4 regions of the Streptomyces sp. NBC_01454 genome follow, and region 1 is predicted to be linked to each of the others. Evidence: riboswitches for the same ligand, from Rfam matches in the RefSeq annotation. Region 1 holds a riboswitch; each other region holds the start of a gene.
The links. Region 1 has a riboswitch for cobalamin ahead of metE (5-methyltetrahydropteroyltriglutamate--homocysteine S-methyltransferase). Riboswitches for the same ligand answer to the same signal wherever they lie in the genome.
Positions count from the first base shown of each region.

Region 2: it holds a riboswitch for cobalamin, as region 1 does, so the genes downstream of both, OIU81_RS11780 (ribonucleoside-diphosphate reductase subunit alpha) here and metE (5-methyltetrahydropteroyltriglutamate--homocysteine S-methyltransferase) in region 1, are expected to answer to the same signal.
Region 3: it holds a riboswitch for cobalamin, as region 1 does, so the genes downstream of both, OIU81_RS25915 (HoxN/HupN/NixA family nickel/cobalt transporter) here and metE (5-methyltetrahydropteroyltriglutamate--homocysteine S-methyltransferase) in region 1, are expected to answer to the same signal.
Region 4: it holds a riboswitch for cobalamin, as region 1 does, so the genes downstream of both, OIU81_RS28360 (cobalamin biosynthesis protein) here and metE (5-methyltetrahydropteroyltriglutamate--homocysteine S-methyltransferase) in region 1, are expected to answer to the same signal.

Region 1 covers NZ_CP109460.1:7,006,778-7,010,960, reverse strand. Annotated here, with positions in the region: gene OIU81_RS31010 (DUF4142 domain-containing protein) at 272-955, shown strand; gene OIU81_RS31005 (MarR family winged helix-turn-helix transcriptional regulator) at 981-1,505, opposite strand; gene OIU81_RS31000 (nitroreductase family deazaflavin-dependent oxidoreductase) at 1,653-2,150, shown strand; cobalamin riboswitch at 2,261-2,487, shown strand; gene metE (5-methyltetrahydropteroyltriglutamate--homocysteine S-methyltransferase) at 2,649-4,183, shown strand, end outside.
Region 2 covers NZ_CP109460.1:2,729,001-2,733,183, reverse strand. Annotated here, with positions in the region: gene OIU81_RS11780 (ribonucleoside-diphosphate reductase subunit alpha) at 1-2,204, opposite strand, end outside; cobalamin riboswitch at 2,365-2,512, opposite strand; gene mctP (monocarboxylate uptake permease MctP) at 2,830-4,183, opposite strand, start outside.
Region 3 covers NZ_CP109460.1:5,849,323-5,853,505, reverse strand. Annotated here, with positions in the region: gene OIU81_RS25930 (hypothetical protein) at 1-211, opposite strand, end outside; gene OIU81_RS25925 (MarR family winged helix-turn-helix transcriptional regulator) at 354-1,067, shown strand; gene OIU81_RS25920 (alpha/beta fold hydrolase) at 1,064-1,912, shown strand; cobalamin riboswitch at 1,993-2,206, shown strand; gene OIU81_RS25915 (HoxN/HupN/NixA family nickel/cobalt transporter) at 2,238-3,446, shown strand; gene OIU81_RS25910 (VOC family protein) at 3,594-4,094, opposite strand.
Region 4 covers NZ_CP109460.1:6,414,702-6,418,884, reverse strand. Annotated here, with positions in the region: gene OIU81_RS28370 (caspase family protein) at 1-378, opposite strand, end outside; gene OIU81_RS28365 (hypothetical protein) at 384-842, opposite strand; cobalamin riboswitch at 1,048-1,199, shown strand; gene OIU81_RS28360 (cobalamin biosynthesis protein) at 1,336-2,331, shown strand; gene OIU81_RS28355 (cobyric acid synthase) at 2,390-3,997, shown strand; gene OIU81_RS28350 (putative cobaltochelatase) at 4,053-4,183, shown strand, end outside.

The DNA of each region.
Region 1 (4,183 bases):
GCGCGTCAGGCATGACGAATCGGAAGGAGAGCTACATAGAGCCACATAGGGCCACACAGAGAGCCATATAAGGGCGGTTTCAGCGGCCCCGGGCGAGCCGGCAGGCTCAGTGGAGGCGGGATCGTAGCCGATGACCGTCGGGCGCCACCCTCTTTTGCGCACCATCGCTGAATCGATTCATTTGCCTCATGCAATGATTAGCGTGGCTCATGCCCCAGCAGTCCGTTGCGCCACAGCGCCCGCAGGCGAATTGTCGCGCACTCCAGGAGGCATGATGAAGTCTCACGCTCGAAATCCCCGGCAGTCGCCCGTCAGTGGCCGTGGCCGGGTGCTCGCCCTGACGGTCGCTCTCGTGGCGGTCATCGCCGGTGTGTCCGTGTGGTTCTCCCAGCGCAACAGCTCCGCCGACGAGTCGGTGTCCGCCAACCTCCCGGCGGCGAAGTCCGGTCCGGCCGCCGCTGACGGCGGCGGCGACACGGGCCCGCTCACGGCGCTGGACAAGACCTTCCTCACCAAGGTCCGGCAGGCCGGGCTGTGGGAGATGCCGGCCGGCCGGCTCGCCCAGACCCATGCGTCGAGCGAGGCCATCAAGCGCGCCGGCATGCATCTGCTCGAGGGACACAGCAAGCTCGACGAACTCGACCGCGAGGACTCCGCGGCGTTGAACGTGCCGATCCCCGACCAGGCCAGTTCCGAACAGCAGGGCTGGGTCGCCCAGCTGAAGAAGGCTCAGGGCCGCGCCTTCGACCAGCTCTTCGTGGACCTGCTGCGGGCCTCCCACGGCAAGATCTTCGTCACCATCGGCGAGGTCCGCGCCACCACCAAGAACACCCTGATCCGGCGACTGGCCACGCAGGCCAACAACACGGTCCAGGACCACATGGACGTCCTGGAGGACACCGGGCTCGTCAAGGACTCCACGCTCGATGACGTCGCCTCGACCGTTCCCAAGTAGCCCGGATATTCCTGCCGGGTCGGGCTCACGCCCCACGCTGCGCCGACGCTCCGGGCCACCCCAGGGGATGCAACTCCGGATCGTCCGCGGGCGGCTCCCCGCCCGCCTCGTTGAGCGCGGTCAACGCCTTGATGAGGGCGGTCCGCTGACTCGGGGCGAGCCGCTCCACGATCGCGCTGATCTCGGCACGTCGGCGGCTGGTGACGTCCTCCACGGTGCGGCGCCCCTCGTCAGTGAGCCGCAGCAGGGTCTCGCGACGGCTGTCGGGGTTGGTCTGCCGGTCCGCCAGGCCCGCCGCGATGAGCCGGTCCACCATGCGCATCGCGGTCGACGGGGCGACCTGGAGGAGTTCGGCGAGGACGACCAGCTTGGTGGTTCCGCGCGTGGAAAGGACCATCAGCATCCGGAACTGCGGCAGCGTCACCCGTTCCTCGACCGCCGTGAGCGAGCGCGCGGACACCGCCACCAGCAGTCTCGACGCCGTGAGCACCGCACGGGTCACCGCGTCCACATCATCCACGTCCCCCGCGGGGGCTGCACGCTCGGTCATGCCCCCTTTCTACCGTCGGACCGCGCCTCCCCCGGCACCGCCCACCGGATTTAGACTGTGCAAAGGTTGCACCACCGAAGATTCGCCTCCGCGGTCTCGCTCCCTCACCGGCCGAGGGCTGAAGCTTCCCGAATCCGGAAGGCGACGATGACACCGTTCTCGACGCAAGGACGCCCGCAACTGCCCACCGGATGGCGACGCGTGCTGGTTCGCCTGCCCATCCGTCTCTACCGCGCGGGTCTCGGCCCGCTCTTCGGCAAACGACTGCTCCTGTTGCACCACACCGGTCGCCGCACGGGACTCCGCCGCAGTGTGGTCCTGGAGGTGATCGCGTACGAGCGGGACGGCGACCGGCTCAGCTGGACGGTCGCCTCCGGCTTCGGCCCGGCCGCGGCCTGGTACCAGAACCTGCGCCACACCCCGCGCGGCACGATCCGGTTCGGCACGCACCACTACACCACCACCGCACACTTCCTGCCCCCGGAGGACGGCGCCGCCCTCATGGCCCGCTACGCCCCCCGGCACCCACGGCTCGCCCGCCGCCTGTGTGCCTTCATGGGCTTCGACGTGGACGGCAGCGAAGCGGCCTTCCGCACGGCCGGGCGGTCGATCCCGTTCGTACGTCTGGAGTCAACTCCCGGGTGACGCACGGCCTCCCCCGCTGCCGCGGAGGGTCGAGCCGGGGCAGCTCGGCCGCACGACGGGCCGTCCCCTCTCACCGTCCGCCATCCGGGCGGGGGTGTGCGCCCGCGGGTTGTCCCTCTAGGGTGACGGGTGCAGCTGGTTCGCCCCGTCCGCCAGGCGGGAGCGTCGTAAGAGGGAACCCGGTGGGAATCCGGGACTGCCCCGCAGCGGTGAGTGGGAACGAACGCCGTCATACGCACTGGACCCGGCCGGGTTCGGGAAGCGACGGCCAGTAGGTGTCTCGTACGCACGAGACGGGCCCACGAGTCCGAAGACCTGCCCGTTGCCCGCACGCGACCGCTCGTGTGCGGCCATCCCGGTGACCTCGTGGGCGGGTCGGCGTAGCTCTGGAGCGGCACCCGCGGCGACACCGCGGCGTGGTCCGCCCGGTCAGTCGTTCCTTCGCGCTCTCGTTCCGTCTCCGGGACACCAACGAGACATCTCGCGAAGGAGAGTTCCGTGACAGCGACGTCCGCAGCCGCGGCAGCACGGGCCACCGTGTACGGCTACCCCCGCCAGGGACAGCACCGGGAACTGAAGAAGGCGATCGAGGGCTACTGGAAGGGCGAGGTCACCGCCGACGCCCTGAAGGAGACCGCCCGCACCCTCCGCCGTTCCCACTGGCAGCAGCTGGCCGACGCCGGCCTCCACGAAGTGCCGTCCGGTGACTTCTCGTACTACGACCACGTCCTGGACACCAGTGTCATGGTCGGCGCGGTCCCCGAGCGGCACCGCGCGGCGGTCGGCGCCGACGCCCTGGACGGCTACTTCGCGATGGCCCGGGGCACCCAGGACGTCGCCCCGCTGGAGATGACCAAGTGGTTCGACACCAACTACCACTACCTGGTGCCCGAACTGGGCCCGGACACCGTCTTCACCGCTGACTCCCGCAAGCAGGTCGCGGAGCTGACGGAGGCCCTCGCGCTCGGGCACACCGCCCGCCCGGTCCTCGTCGGGCCGGTCACCTACCTCCTGCTGGCCAAGCCCGCTCCGGGGGTGGCCGCGGACTTCGAGCCGCTGACCCTGCTCGACCGGCTCCTGCCGGTGTACGCCGAGGTCCTCGCCGACCTGCGGGCCGCGGGCGCCGAGTGGGTGCAGCTCGACGAACCGGCCCTGGTCCAGGACCGCACGCCGGCCGAGCTGAACGCCGCCGCCCGCGCCTGCCGTGAGCTCGGCAATGCCACGGACCGGCCGAAGCTCCTGGTCGCCTCGTACTTCGGCCGGCTCGGCGACGCGCTGGGCATCCTGGCCAAGGCGCCGGTCGAGGGCCTGGCCGTCGACTTCACCGAGTCGGGCGCGGCCAACCTCCAGGACCTCGCCGCGGCCGGCGGGCTGCCGGGCAAGCGCCTGGTCGCGGGCGTCGTCAACGGCCGCAACGTCTGGATCAACGACTACGGGAAGTCACTGTCCACGCTGGGCACGCTCCTCGGGCTCGCCGACCGCGTCGATGTCTCGGCCTCCTGCTCGCTGGTGCACGTACCGCTGGACGCCACCGCCGAACGCGACATCGACCCGCAGATCGCCCGCTGGCTGGCCTTCGCCCGGCAGAAGACGCGGGAGATCACCGTCCTGGCGCGCGGCCTGACGCGGGGCACGGAAGCCATCGCCGGCGAACTCGCCGCGAACCGTGCCGGCCTGGCCTCCCGGGCCGGGTCCGCGCTGACCCACGACCCCGCGGTGCGGGCCCGCACCGCGGCCGTCACCGACGCCGACGGGCGCCGCTCCCAGCCGTACGCCGAACGGACCGCGGCCCAGCGTGCGCACCTCGGCCTGCCGCTGCTGCCCACGACGACGATCGGTTCGTTCCCGCAGACCACCGAGCTGCGCACGGCACGGGCCGATCTGCGGGCCGGGCGGATCGACACGGCCGGCTACGAGGACCGGATCAAGGACGAGATCCGCGAGGTCCTCTCCTTCCAGGAGAAGGCCGGGATCGACGTGCTGGTGCACGGCGAGCCCGAACGCAACGACATGGTGCAGTACTTCGCCGAGCA
Region 2 (4,183 bases), 4.3 Mb from region 1:
GCGGCCATGTCGATCAGCGAGCGCTGCGGGATCTCCCAGGCGGTGCGGTAGAGCGCCCGGATCTCCTCGGGGATCCAGGTGACGTCCTGCACCGAGCCGTTGGCCTCGCGCAGCGCGTCCCGGGTCCGCGCGTCCCACAGCCCCAGCGCCTTGAGCTCCTCGATGAGATAGGCGTTGACCTGGAGGAACTCCCCGGACAGCGTCTCGCGCTTGAAGAGGTTGGAGACCTGCGGCTCGATGCACTCGTACACGCCCGCGATGGAGGCGATGGTCGCGGTCGGCGCGATCGCCAGCAGCAGGGAGTTGCGCATACCGGTCGACGCGATCCGGGTGCGCAGCGCCGCCCAGCGGTCGGCCCAGCGCGGCTCGGCGTTCGGGTAGTGGTCCGGGTGCAGCACCCCGCGGGCGGTGCGGGTCGCGGACCAGGCCGCGTGCGGGCCGTGCCGTTCGGCGAGGTCGGCGGACGCCTCGTAGGCGGCGAGCATGATCCGCTCGGAGATCCGGGTGGACAGCTCCCGTGCCTCGGGCGAGTCGAAGGGCAGCCGCAGCCGGAAGAAGACGTCCTGCAGGCCCATCAGGCCCAGACCCACCGGGCGCCAGCGGGAGTTGGAGGCCCCGGCCTGCTCGGTCGGGTAGAAGTTGATGTCCACCACGCGGTCGAGGAAGGTGACGGCGGTGCGGACCGTGGCGTCCAGCCGCTCCCAGTCCATCGCCTCCTCCCAGCCGGCGGTCTCGTCGCCCAGGTGCGCCGAGAGGTTGACCGACCCCAGGTTGCAGACGGCGGTCTCCCCGTCGTCCGTCACCTCCAGGATCTCCGTGCACAGGTTGGAGGAGTGCACGACGTGGCCGGGCTCGGCGGTCTGGTTGGCGGTGCGGTTGGCGGCGTCCTTGAACGTCATCCAGCCGTTGCCGGTCTGCGCCAGGGTGCGCATCATCCGGGAGTACAGCACCCGCGCCGGGATCTGCTTGACCGCCCGGCCGTCGGCCTCCAGCTTGCGGTAGGCGGCGTCGAACTCCTCGCCCCACAGGTCCACCAGCTCCGGGGCGTCCGCGGGCGAGAACAGCGACCAGTCGGCGTCCGCCTCGACCCGGCGCATGAACTCGTCCGGGATCCAGTGCGCGATGTTCAGGTTGTGGGTGCGGCGGGCCTCCTCACCGGTGTTGTCGCGCAGCTCCAGGAACTCCTCGATGTCCGCGTGCCAGGTCTCCAGGTAGACACAGGCGGCGCCCTTGCGACGGCCGCCCTGGTTCACGGCGGCGACCGAGGCGTCCAGGGTGCGCAGGAACGGCACGATGCCGTTGGAGTGCCCGTTGGTGCCGCGGATCAGCGAACCGCGGGCGCGGATACGGGAGTACGACAGCCCGATGCCGCCGGCGTGCTTGGACAGCCGCGCGACCTGGTGGTAGCGGTCGTAGATCGAGTCCAGCTCGTCCAGCGGGGAGTCCAGCAGATAGCAGGACGACATCTGCGGGTGGCGGGTGCCGGAGTTGAAGAGGGTGGGGGAGGAGGGCAGGTAGGACAGCGAGCTGGTGAGGCGGTAGAGCTCGGCGACCTCGTCCAGCGCGCGCTCGCTGCCCTCTTCGGAATCAGCGGTCTCCGCCAGGCCGCAGGCCACCCGCAGCAGGAAGTGCTGCGGGGTCTCGATGACCTGACGGGTGGTGGGGTGGCGCAGCAGGTAGCGCGAGTGCAGGGTGCGCAGCCCGAAGTAGCCGAAGCGGTCGTCGGCGCCGTCGGCCAGCGCCCGGTCGACCAGCGCGTCCAGCCGGGCCGCGTGGGTCGCCACGAACTGTGCGGTCTCGTCGGCGATCAGCCCCTCACGGTGGCCGGTCGCGACGGAGGCGGAGAACGAGACGGCGCCCTGGCCGGCGGCCTCCTCGGCCACGGCGAGGGTGAGCAGGCGCGCGGCGAGCTTGGAGTACTGCGGCTCGTCACCGATCAGACCGGCCGCGGCATCGGTGGCCAGCGACCGCAGTTCGGCCCCGCCTGCGCCCTCGTACCGGCCGCGCAGGGCGGCGGCGGCCACCTTGCCGGGGTCGGTCGCGGTCAGGTCCGCGGTCAGCTCGGTCAGGGTGCGCAGCAGGGCGACGCCCGGACCGTCCTCGCCCGGACCGCCGTCGGCGGCACCGGCGGCACCGGCAGACACGGCCACCGCAGGCGGCACGACCTCGGCGTCTGACGCGGGCTCCGTTGGCGCGATGGTCACGTGATGCTCTCCCTCACTCGGCGGGGGCCGTGAGGGTCGGCGCGACGGGCGCACGCGGGCATGCGGCACCCCGACACGGTCAGGGGTGCGCGGGCTCACCACGCGGCGTCCACCGGCCCAGCCCTCGGGGCCCGGACGTATCGACGTCCGCACCCATGGCGGTGCGGTCGTACCGTCGGCAGGTCCTCGGACTTCGGGCGTGCGCCGGGGCCGATTTCCGGCCGTGGAAGCGCGCCCCTACACCGTTGCGGGACAGTTCCGGATTCCCACCGGATTCCCCTGCGGCGACAGCGAGCACGAGCATACATCTTGTGCTGCCGCCCGCACGCACCCCCACATCTTGTGTCGTTGTGTCATACCACTCCGGCGGGGTGCGCACCGCCATCGGCCCGTCCGGGCCCGCGACGGGCCCTCAAAACCCCTGTGGGAAGGGCCTGGAGCCGCCTCTTCAGGCCGCTCGCGGGGTGCCGTCCGCCGGCCGTCGGCACGCTCTGCAGGACCGTGCGGAAGCCCGCCGTCCAGTGTGCCGGGCGGGTGCGGACGACGCGAGCGGGGTGACGCGGAAAGGGCCGCCGCGCCCCCGTCGGGGGACGCGGCGGCCCGTGGCCGTGCGCGGGGGAAAAGCTCAGTGGCCGGCCGGCGCGCCCGCCGTGGCGGGCGGCAGGTCGACGACGACGCCCTGGTCCCCGGCGTCCGCCGTGTAGTCCGCGGGGCTGGTCTCGTCGATGCCCTCGGGAGCCTTGGCGGCCTTCAGGGCGAAGGTCAGCACGACCGTCACGACGACGTTCAGGACGAAGGCGGTCAGACCGATGTAGCCGATCTCACCGATGCCGGGGATTTCGTTGCTGGAGCCGCCGAAGTGCGCCTGGGTCGGGCTGGCCACGCCGTAGGCCGCGAGCGTGCCGTAGAGCATGCCGACCGCCCAGCCGGTGAGCAGCGCCCAGCGGTGGAACCAGCGGGTGAACAGGCCGCCGACCAGCGACGGCATGGTCTGCAGGATCCAGATCCCGCCCAGCAGCTGGAAGTTGATCGCGACGGTCTTGTCCATGGTGAGGACGAAGACCAGCGCGCCGACCTTCACCAGCAGCGAGACCAGCTTGGCGACCTTGTGCTCCTGCGCGGGCGTGGCGTCCGGCTTGAGGAAGTCCTTGTAGACGTTGCGGGTGAACAGGTTGGCCGCGGCGATCGACATGATGGCCGCGGGCACCAGCGCGCCGATGCCGATCGCGGCGAACGCGACGCCGGTGAACCAGCTCGGGAACATGTCCTCGAAGAGCTGCGGGATGGCCAGCTGGGGGTTGCCCTGGATGTCCGTGCCGGCCTTGATCGCCATGAAGCCCAGCAGCGCCAGCAGCCCCAGCATCAGGGAGTACAGCGGCAGGATGGTGGTGTTGCGGCGGATCACGTTGCGGCTGCGCGAGGACAGCGTCGCGGTGATCGAGTGCGGGTACATGAAGAGCGCCAGCGCCGAGCCGAGCGCCAGGGTCGCGTACGCCCACTGGGCGTTGGGCCCGCTGACCAGCTCGCCGCGCGGTTTGCCGGGGACGGCGCCGGGCTGGGAGAGCGCCTTGCCGGCCGAGTGGAAGATCGCGTCGAAGCCGCCCAGCTTGATCGGGATGTAGATGATCGCCACGGTGATGACGAGATAGATCAGCCCGTCCTTGACGAACGCGATCAGCGCCGGCGCCCGCAGCCCCGAGGAGTAGGTGTACGCGGCCAGGACGGCGAACGCGATCAGCAGCGGCAGGTCCTTGACGAACCAGTTGGTGTGCTCGCCGCCGCCGATGCCCAGCACGTCCAGGACGGCCTGGATGCCGACCAGCTGGAGCGCGATGTAGGGCATCGTGGCGAGGATGCCGGTGAGCGCCACGGCCAGCGACAGGCCCTTGGAGCCGAAGCGGCCGCGCACGAAGTCGGAGGTGGTGACGTAGCCGTGCTTGTGCGAGACCGACCACAGGCGCGGCAGGAAGGTGAAGATG
Region 3 (4,183 bases), 1.2 Mb from region 1:
GCGCCGGCCCGTCCGGAGCCAGCGCCAGCGCCAGCCCGCTCACCGCGTCCCGCCAGGCCAGCGGGCGCAGCGAGGTCCGGATCGCCGGCGCGGTCCGCCCGTCGTCACCGGCCAGCCCCGAGGGCCGTGCCAGCAAGCCGGGCGTCACGGCCACCGCCACCCCGTACGCCGCCGTGGCCACTCCGACCGCACGCAGCAAAGAGACCTTCATCCGCCGTCCGTCCTTCCTTCCTCGCCCACGAGTCACATGAGACCCTCCGGCCCCACTCTTCCCTTCGGACTCACTTACCTCCTCACCTCCTTTCCGCGGCACCCCCCTTCCCAAACGACATCAACGATGTCACCCTGACACTATGAGTGTCATTGAGGGGGAGTCCATGAAGACCGCCGAGCACACCATCGGGCGCGCCACCGAGCCGGCCGTCGAGCCCGACGTCGAGCGCGACAGCGAGCGCGACAGCAAGGGCGCCACCGAGTCCGACGACGAGCGCGCCATCGAGCAGGACGGCAACGAGGCGCCCACGCCGGCCGAAGACCTGCTGTACGGCGTCATCCGACGCCTGTGGCCACTGCACCGCAGGGTCGTGCGCGCGGTGGAACGCGAACTGACCGGCACGGGCCTGACCGCCGGCGAACACGCACTGCTGGACGCGCTGCACAGCGAAGGCCCGCGGACCGTCCCGCAGTTGGCGCGCGCGATGGACCTCGACCGGCAGCCGGTGCAGCGCTGGGTGAACCACGCCGTCGAACTGGGCCTGGCGGTGACGGCCCCCAATCCGGCACACCGCCGCTCGTCCCTGATCCAGCTCACGACCGAAGGCGCGGCGGCGATACGCGGGATCCAGCGCTTCGAGTCGGCGGGCCTGCACCGGCGACTGGCCGATCTGCCCGCCGAGGACCTCCGCACCGCACTGCACGTCCTCGACCGACTCGGTGAGGAATTCCGGCACCTCGGGAACGGCTCGCACGTTCCACCGGAGGAAACCGACAGTCGCGGCAATCAAGACGGCAGTCGCATCCAGCCCAGCTCACCGCATCCGACGCACAAAGGACGGCCCAGAGAATGACCCGCAGAATCACCGCCTGGTCCGAGATCGACAACGGCATCGTGCCGGTCGAGGAGGGCGAGCTGTTCTACGAGACGGCGGGCGAGGGTCCCGCGGTGGTACTGCTCCACGGCGCGATGCTCGACCAGCACATGTGGGACGAGCAGTTCGCCTGGCTGGTGAACTCCGGTCTGCGCGCGATCCGTTACGACTTCCGCGGCCACGGCCTGTCCTCCACGGTGGCCGGGGACTACGCCCACCACGAGGACCTGTGCACACTCCTCGACACCCTCGGCGTCCCCCGCGCCGTCCTCGTGGGCCTCTCCCACGGCGCCCGGGTCGCGCTGGACACTGCCCTCGCCCGCCCGGAGCGGGTGGCGGCCCTCGCGCTCGCGTCCCCCGGGATCAGCGGCCGCGCCTTCACCGACCCCTTCCTCCTGGAGCACATCAAGGAGCAGGTGGCGGCGATCGGCGCGGCGGACGGCGTGGAGCGCTATATCGAGCACTTCCTGCGGATGTGGGTGGACGGGCCGCATCGCGAACCGTCCGCGGTGCACCCGGGATTCCGTGAGCGGATGCGCGCCTCGGCCGAGGCCAATGTGGAGGTGCATGCCGAGGAGCGGGGAGCCGGGATGCCCGTCGAGGTCGGTGCCGCCGGGCGGCTGAGGGAGGTCCGGGTGCCGACGGTCGTGTTCGACGGCGATCTCGACAGCAGCGACATCTCCGCCAACGCCCATGCGATAGCACTGTCCGTCCCCGGCGCCCGCAGAGTCCGGATACCGGGCGCGGCCCATATGGTCAATCTGGAGAACGGCGCGCTCTTCGACCAGGAGCTTCATGCCTTTCTCTGCTCCCTGGACTGGTGACGGGCGGGCCTCCTGCGGCGGGCCGCGCCCCCGCCCGTTCCCGGACCCGCCCCACGCACCGCACCCCTCCCGCACGGCGGTTAGAGTGGCCGGGCCGTGGTGTTCGGGAAGACCGGTGACGGACCTTGAGGTCCCAGACCGGAGCGGCCCTCGCCACTGTGATCGGGGAGTTTCCGTCCCTTCCGCAGACGCACGACGCCTCTGCGGCGCCACTGACCGCAGCCCGCGGCCGGGAAGGCGGGGCGGACGCGTGCACCCGTAAGCCAGGAGACCGGCCACGGCATCTCACGAACTGATCCACGAGGTGCTGGAGCGTGACCGCCGGATGGCCCTGTCCACCGATACCCCGACCACCCCTGCCCACGGCGCGTTCCGCTGGCGCCGGCAGGACACCCTGCGTACCGCGGGCCTGATGGCCGTCATAGCCGGGCTGCACGTCGTCGCCTTCGGCGTGCTCTTCCTGCTGGTGGTCCCCGAGCACTACACCGTCGGCAACCGGGCCTTCGGCGTCGGACTGGGCGTCACCGCGTACACCCTCGGCATGCGGCACGCCTTCGACGCCGACCACATCGCCGCCATCGACAACACCACCCGCAAGCTGATGGCCGACGGCAAGCGGCCGGTCTCGGTCGGCTTCTGGTTCGCTCTCGGCCACTCCAGCGTGGTCGTCGCCATGGCAGCGCTCGTGGCGGGGGGCGCCCAGCTCGCCGGCATCCTGCTCAACGACGAATCCGGCATGCACCAGATCCTGGGCATGGTCGGCACCACCGTCTCGGGGACGTTCCTCTACCTCATCGCCGCCCTCAACCTCATCGCGCTGTCCGGGATGTGGCGGGTCTTCCGCGGGATGCGCAACGGCCGCTACGACGAGGCCGAACTGGAGCGGCAACTCGATGCGCGCGGCTTCATGAACCGCTTCCTGGGGCGCTTCACCCGCTCCGTCACCCGTCCCGGCCAGATGTTCCCGCTCGGCTTCCTCTTCGGGCTCGGCTTCGACACCGCGACCGAAGTGACCTTGATGGTGATGGCGGGCAGCGGCGCCGCGGCCGGCCTGCCCTGGTACGCGATCCTGTGCCTGCCGCTGCTCTTCGCCGCCGGCATGAGCCTGTTCGACACCCTCGACGGCACCTTCATGAACTTCGCCTACCAGTGGGCGTTCTCCAACCCGGTGCGCAAGGTCTACTACAACATCGCCATCACGGGCCTGTCGATCGCCGTCGCCTTCTTCATCGGCACGATCGAGCTGGTGACGGTGCTGCACGACAAGCTCGCCCTCAGCGACCCGCTGACCGGCTGGGTCTCCGGCCTCGACCTGGACAACGTCGGCTTCCTCATCGTCGGCCTGTTCGTCGTGGTGTGGGCCGTGGCGCTGACCTACTGGCGACTGTCCGGCGTCGAGAAGCGCTGGACCGAGCGGGCCGAGCGGGCACGATCGACGCAGCCGGCACAGCCGGACGAGCAGGCGGTGCCGGAGGGGCGGGCGGTGCCGGACGCGCGGACAACACCGGAGAACCGGGCGGCCTCGGACGTCTGAGGCATCCGAGGGGCCGAGAGTCAGAGACCTCTGAGGCGCCCGGTCCAACCGGTCAGGACCTGTCCGCCCGGGCGGACAGGTCCCACCCGTCCCACCCACCCAGCCGATCAGACTCTGGCTCTCCCCTCTCCCCTCACCCCTCACCCCTCACGTGGCTGACCCCGCCGCCGCCCCCGTCGCCAGATCCGGGCCCCAGCGGTCCAGTGCCGCCGCCAGATCGAGCGGCAGCAGCCGGTCCGGCTGGTCCGGGCCCGGCCAGTCCTCCCGCGGGACCCGCCACATCACCTCGAACTCGTTGCCGTCCGGGTCCTTGGCGTACAGCGACTTGGCGACCAGGTGATCGCTGGCGCCCAGCAGGGCGCCCTGCTCGTCGAGCCGGTCACGCGCCGCGAGGAGTTCGCCGAGCGTGCCGACCTCCCAGGCGAGGTGGTAGAGCCCGACCCGTCCCGCTTCGGGCCCGGGAGCCCCGGTGCCCACGGCGAACAGCCCCAGGTCGTGATCGTTGAGCGAGCCGGGAGCGCTGAGAAACGCCGCCCGCCCCGGCACTTCGGTATCCACCGTGAGCCCGAGGGCCTCGGTGTAGAAGGCGATGGACCGCGCTACCTCGCGTACGTAGAGCACCGCGTGGTTGAGACGTCGTACCGACATGACCCTGCTCTCCGCTTCTTCCGCCGCGGCACCACCGTGGTGCCGCCCCACTCCCCGTTCCCGGCCCGGCTCCACCTGCCGCCGGGCCG
Region 4 (4,183 bases), 590 kb from region 1:
GGCCCGGGCGTTGTCGAGGTAGGACAGCACCATGTCCTGCCAGGAGACGGTCTTGTGGCGCGGTTCCGAGGCGCCGACCATCAGTTGGAGGTTGCCGCCGTCCCGGCCCACCCGGCCGTGGCCGGAGAAGTACACCAGCAGCAGTCCGCGCGCCTCCTGGGTGACGGTGTCCAGCGCCTGCTCCACCTCCCACGGCTCCTGGGGGCGGCACAGGACGACCTCGCCCCTGGTGAACAGGTCGGTGCCGGGGGCGAGCAGGACGCGTTCGAGTTCCTGGGCGTTGTCCTTCACCGCGGGCAGGGGGCGCAGATGGCGGTAGTCGTCGACACAGATCAGCAGCGCCCGGTTGACCTTGCCCCGCGCGTCGTATTCGGACATCCGGCTCAGTCCCCGGCGATGCTGCCGCTCCCGTCGTCCGGGCTGCCGGGATCGGGGGCTCCGGGGGCCGGGGCACCCGGACCCTCGTCCCCCAGGGCACGCAGGCCGCCGTCGACGCCGACCGCGACGGCGGGCCGTTCGCCGGTGTCACGCTCCTCGCGGCGGCGGCGCAGCCACTCCTTGAGGGCGATGCTCAGGCTCTTGGTGATCTCGGCGGCGACCGCCCCGACGATGACCAGGACCAGATCGTCGACGCCCACGGCCATGTCGCCGGGGGCGGCCGGGTCGCCGTTCGCGCCGTCGCGGGCGTCCGCCGGCCGGGGCCGAATCGCCCAGTCGTACTGCCGCCGGGCCAGCCACGGCTCGCGCGCCAGCCAGGTCTTGAGGTCCTCGATGTCCTGATCGGGATTGTTGGTGCCCGTGACCCTGATGCGGATCTCGTGACGGTCAGCGCGCTGCGGCATCCCCCGGCCCCCTTCCGGCGGCCCCGTCGCCGCCGCGCTCCCGATAGTGACGTGGAATCAGGTGCGCGGGCAACCGTCCGTGATCCTTCCGCCACGCTGTGGCGTGGGCCACAGCCCCTGCCACGGGGCAGCGTCGCAGGTCAAGGGTGAGTTGACGGGCATTCGCGGAGCGTGGTGGACTGCCCGAGCCATTCGGCGACAGCTGAGGAAGTCCGGTGCGAATCCGGCGCGGTCCCGCCACTGTCACCGGGGAGGGTTCCTCCAGCGAAGGCCACGGCCCCTCGCGCGCACGCCGAACGGCGGACGCGTCGGGGCGGGAAGGCCGGAGGACTCGCCGATCCGGGGAGCCAGGAGACTCATGTCGCCGTCACGTCGAGCCAGGGCGCGGACCCTGAGTGAGGACATATCACCATGCCTGGCCGCCCGTCGAGAGCTCCATCGCCCGCTGCCGCAGGGCTTCTTCGCGGACACGCCCTGGCGACGGTGTGACCCGATGCGCGGCGAACACGCGGGATATGCGTGCGGCGCGGCTCTCGGCTTTCTCGCCGACCTGATCGCGGCGGATCCCCGGCGCGGGCATCCGGTGGCCGCTTTCGGCCGGGCCGCGGCCGCCATCGAACGCCGGCTGTGGCGCGACCACCGCGGCCACGGGGCGGCCCATGCCGTGCTGTGCGCGGGCGGTGCCGCCGCCGGCGCCGCGCTGGTGCAGCGCGCGCTACGCACCGCCGCCCCGGCCCCGTTGCGGGACGGCGCCCGGATCGCGCTGACCGCGGCGACGGTCTGGGCCGTGCTGGGCGGCACCTCGCTCGGCCGGGAGGCCCGGGCCGTCGGCGGTGCGCTGGCGGCGGGCGACCTGGACGTGGCACGGGAGCGGCTGCCGCATCTGTGCGGGCGCGATCCGCAGGCCCTGGACGGGCCGCAGATGGCCCGTGCGGTGGTGGAGTCGGTCGCCGAGAACACCTCGGATGCAGTGGTCGGTGCCCTGGTCTGGGGTGCGGTGGGCGGAGTGCCCGGCCTGGTGGCGTTCCGGGCGGTGAACACCCTGGACGCGATGGTGGGGCACAAGTCGCCCCGATACCGCCGGTTCGGCTGGGCGTCGGCCCGGCTCGACGATCTCGCCGGCTGGCCCGGCTCGCGGCTGACCGCCGCCCTCACCGTCCTCACGGGCCCCGGCCGGCGCGGTGCGCTGCGGGCCTGGCGCACGGACGGCGGCGCGCACCCGAGCCCCAACGCGGGCCCGGTGGAGGCGTCGTTCGCGGGCGCGCTGGGCGTACGGCTGGGCGGCACGCTGGCGTACGGCGGGCGGGTGGAACACCGTCCGGTGCTCAACGGCGGGGCGCGGCCGGTGGCGGTGTCCGACATCGAACGGGCCGTACGGCTCTCGCGCCGGGTCGGTGTGCTGGCGCTGGCGGCGACGCTCGCGGCGCGGCCGGCGGCCGGCGCGGTGGTGCGGGCGGCGGTGCGGCGGCGTGCGGCGGGGCAGGGATGAGACCTCCGGTTTTTCCGCCGGAGGGGCGGCGCGGGAGCCGGCACAGAAGGAGGATCCGGTGACGTACGGGCAGCAGAAGGCGTCCGGCGGGGCGGTCGGCGGTGGCCTGTTGGTGGCCGGTACGACGTCCGACGCCGGCAAGAGCGTGGTGACGGCGGGGATCTGCCGCTGGCTGGCCCGCCAGGGCGTGCGGGTGGCGCCGTTCAAGGCGCAGAACATGTCGCTGAATTCGTTCGTCACGCGCGAGGGCGCGGAGATCGGGCGGGCCCAGGCGATGCAGGCCGCCGCGGCGCGGGTGGAGCCGACCGCGCTGATGAACCCGGTGCTGCTCAAGCCGGGCAGCGACCGCAGCAGCCAGGTGGTGCTGCTGGGCAAGCCGGTGGGTGAACTGAGCGCGCGGGGATATTTCGGGGGGACCGAGGGGTCGTCCCCCGGGAACACGCCGTACGCGGGCCGCCGGGAGCAGTTGCTCGGCACGGTCACCGACTGCCTGGCGGAGCTGCGGCGTACCCATGACGCGGTGATCTGCGAGGGCGCCGGCAGCCCCGCGGAGATCAATCTGCGGCGCACCGACATCGTCAACATGGGCCTGGCCCGGGCCGCCCGGATCCCGGTGGTGGTGGTCGGCGACATCGACCGCGGCGGGGTCTTCGCCTCCTTCTTCGGCACCACGGCGCTGCTGTCCAAGGAGGACCAGGCGCTGGTCGCCGGGTATCTCGTCAACAAGTTCCGGGGCGATGTGACGCTGCTGGAGCCGGGCCTTGCGATGCTGCGCGGCCTCACCGGACGGCAGACGCTGGGGGTGCTGCCCTTCGCGCACGGCCTCGGCATCGACGAGGAGGACGGCCTGCGGGTGTCGCTGCGCGGCGCGGTGCGCGAGAGCGTGGTGGCCCCGCCGCACGGCGCTGAGGTGCTGCGGGTGGCGGTCTGCGCCGTCCCCCTGATGTCGAACTTCACGGACGTGGACGCGCTGGCCGCGGAGCCGGGCGTGGTGGTGCGGTTCGTGGACCGCGCCGAGGAACTGGCCGACGCGGACCTGGTGGTGCTGCCGGGGACCCGGGGCACGGTCCGGGCCCTGGAGTGGCTGCGCGCGCGGGGACTGGCGGACGCGGTCGCGAGGCGGGCCGCCGAGGACCGGCCGGTGCTGGGCATCTGCGGCGGCTTCCAGATGCTGGGCGAACTCATCGAGGACGAGGTCGAGTCGAAGGCGGGCACCGTCAAGGGCCTCGGGCTGCTGCCGGTGCGGGTGCGGTTCGCGGCGGAGAAGACCCTGGCGCGGCCGTCCGGCAGGGCGCTGGGCGAGCCGGTGGAGGGGTACGAGATCCACCACGGGGTCGCCGAAGTGAACGGCGGGGACGAGGCGTTCGTCTCCGATGACCGGGGGCGCGCCCTGGACGGCTGCCGGGACGGCTCCGTATGGGGCACGCACTGGCACGGCTGCCTGGAGAGCGACGGCTTCCGCCGGGCCCTGCTGCGGCGGGTCGCCGCGGACGCCGGCCGGGCGTTCGTGCCCGCCCCGGACACCTGTTTCGCCGCCCTGCGCGAGGAGCAGCTGGACCGGCTGGGCGATCTGATCGAGGAGCACGCGGACACGGCCGCGCTGCTGCGGCTGATCGAGAAGGGGGTACCGGACGGGCTGCCGTTCGTGCCTCCCGGGGCGCCATGAGGGGTACCCGAGCGAAGAATCCGGAGCCCGACGGCGACGTGGAGGACGACACAGCATGACAACCCCGCACGACACGACCCCGCAGTACCCCTTCACCGCGGTGGTGGGCATGGACGACCTGCGGCTGGCGCTGCTGCTGAACGCGGTGAGCCCCGCGGTCGGCGGTGTGCTGGTCCGCGGCGAGAA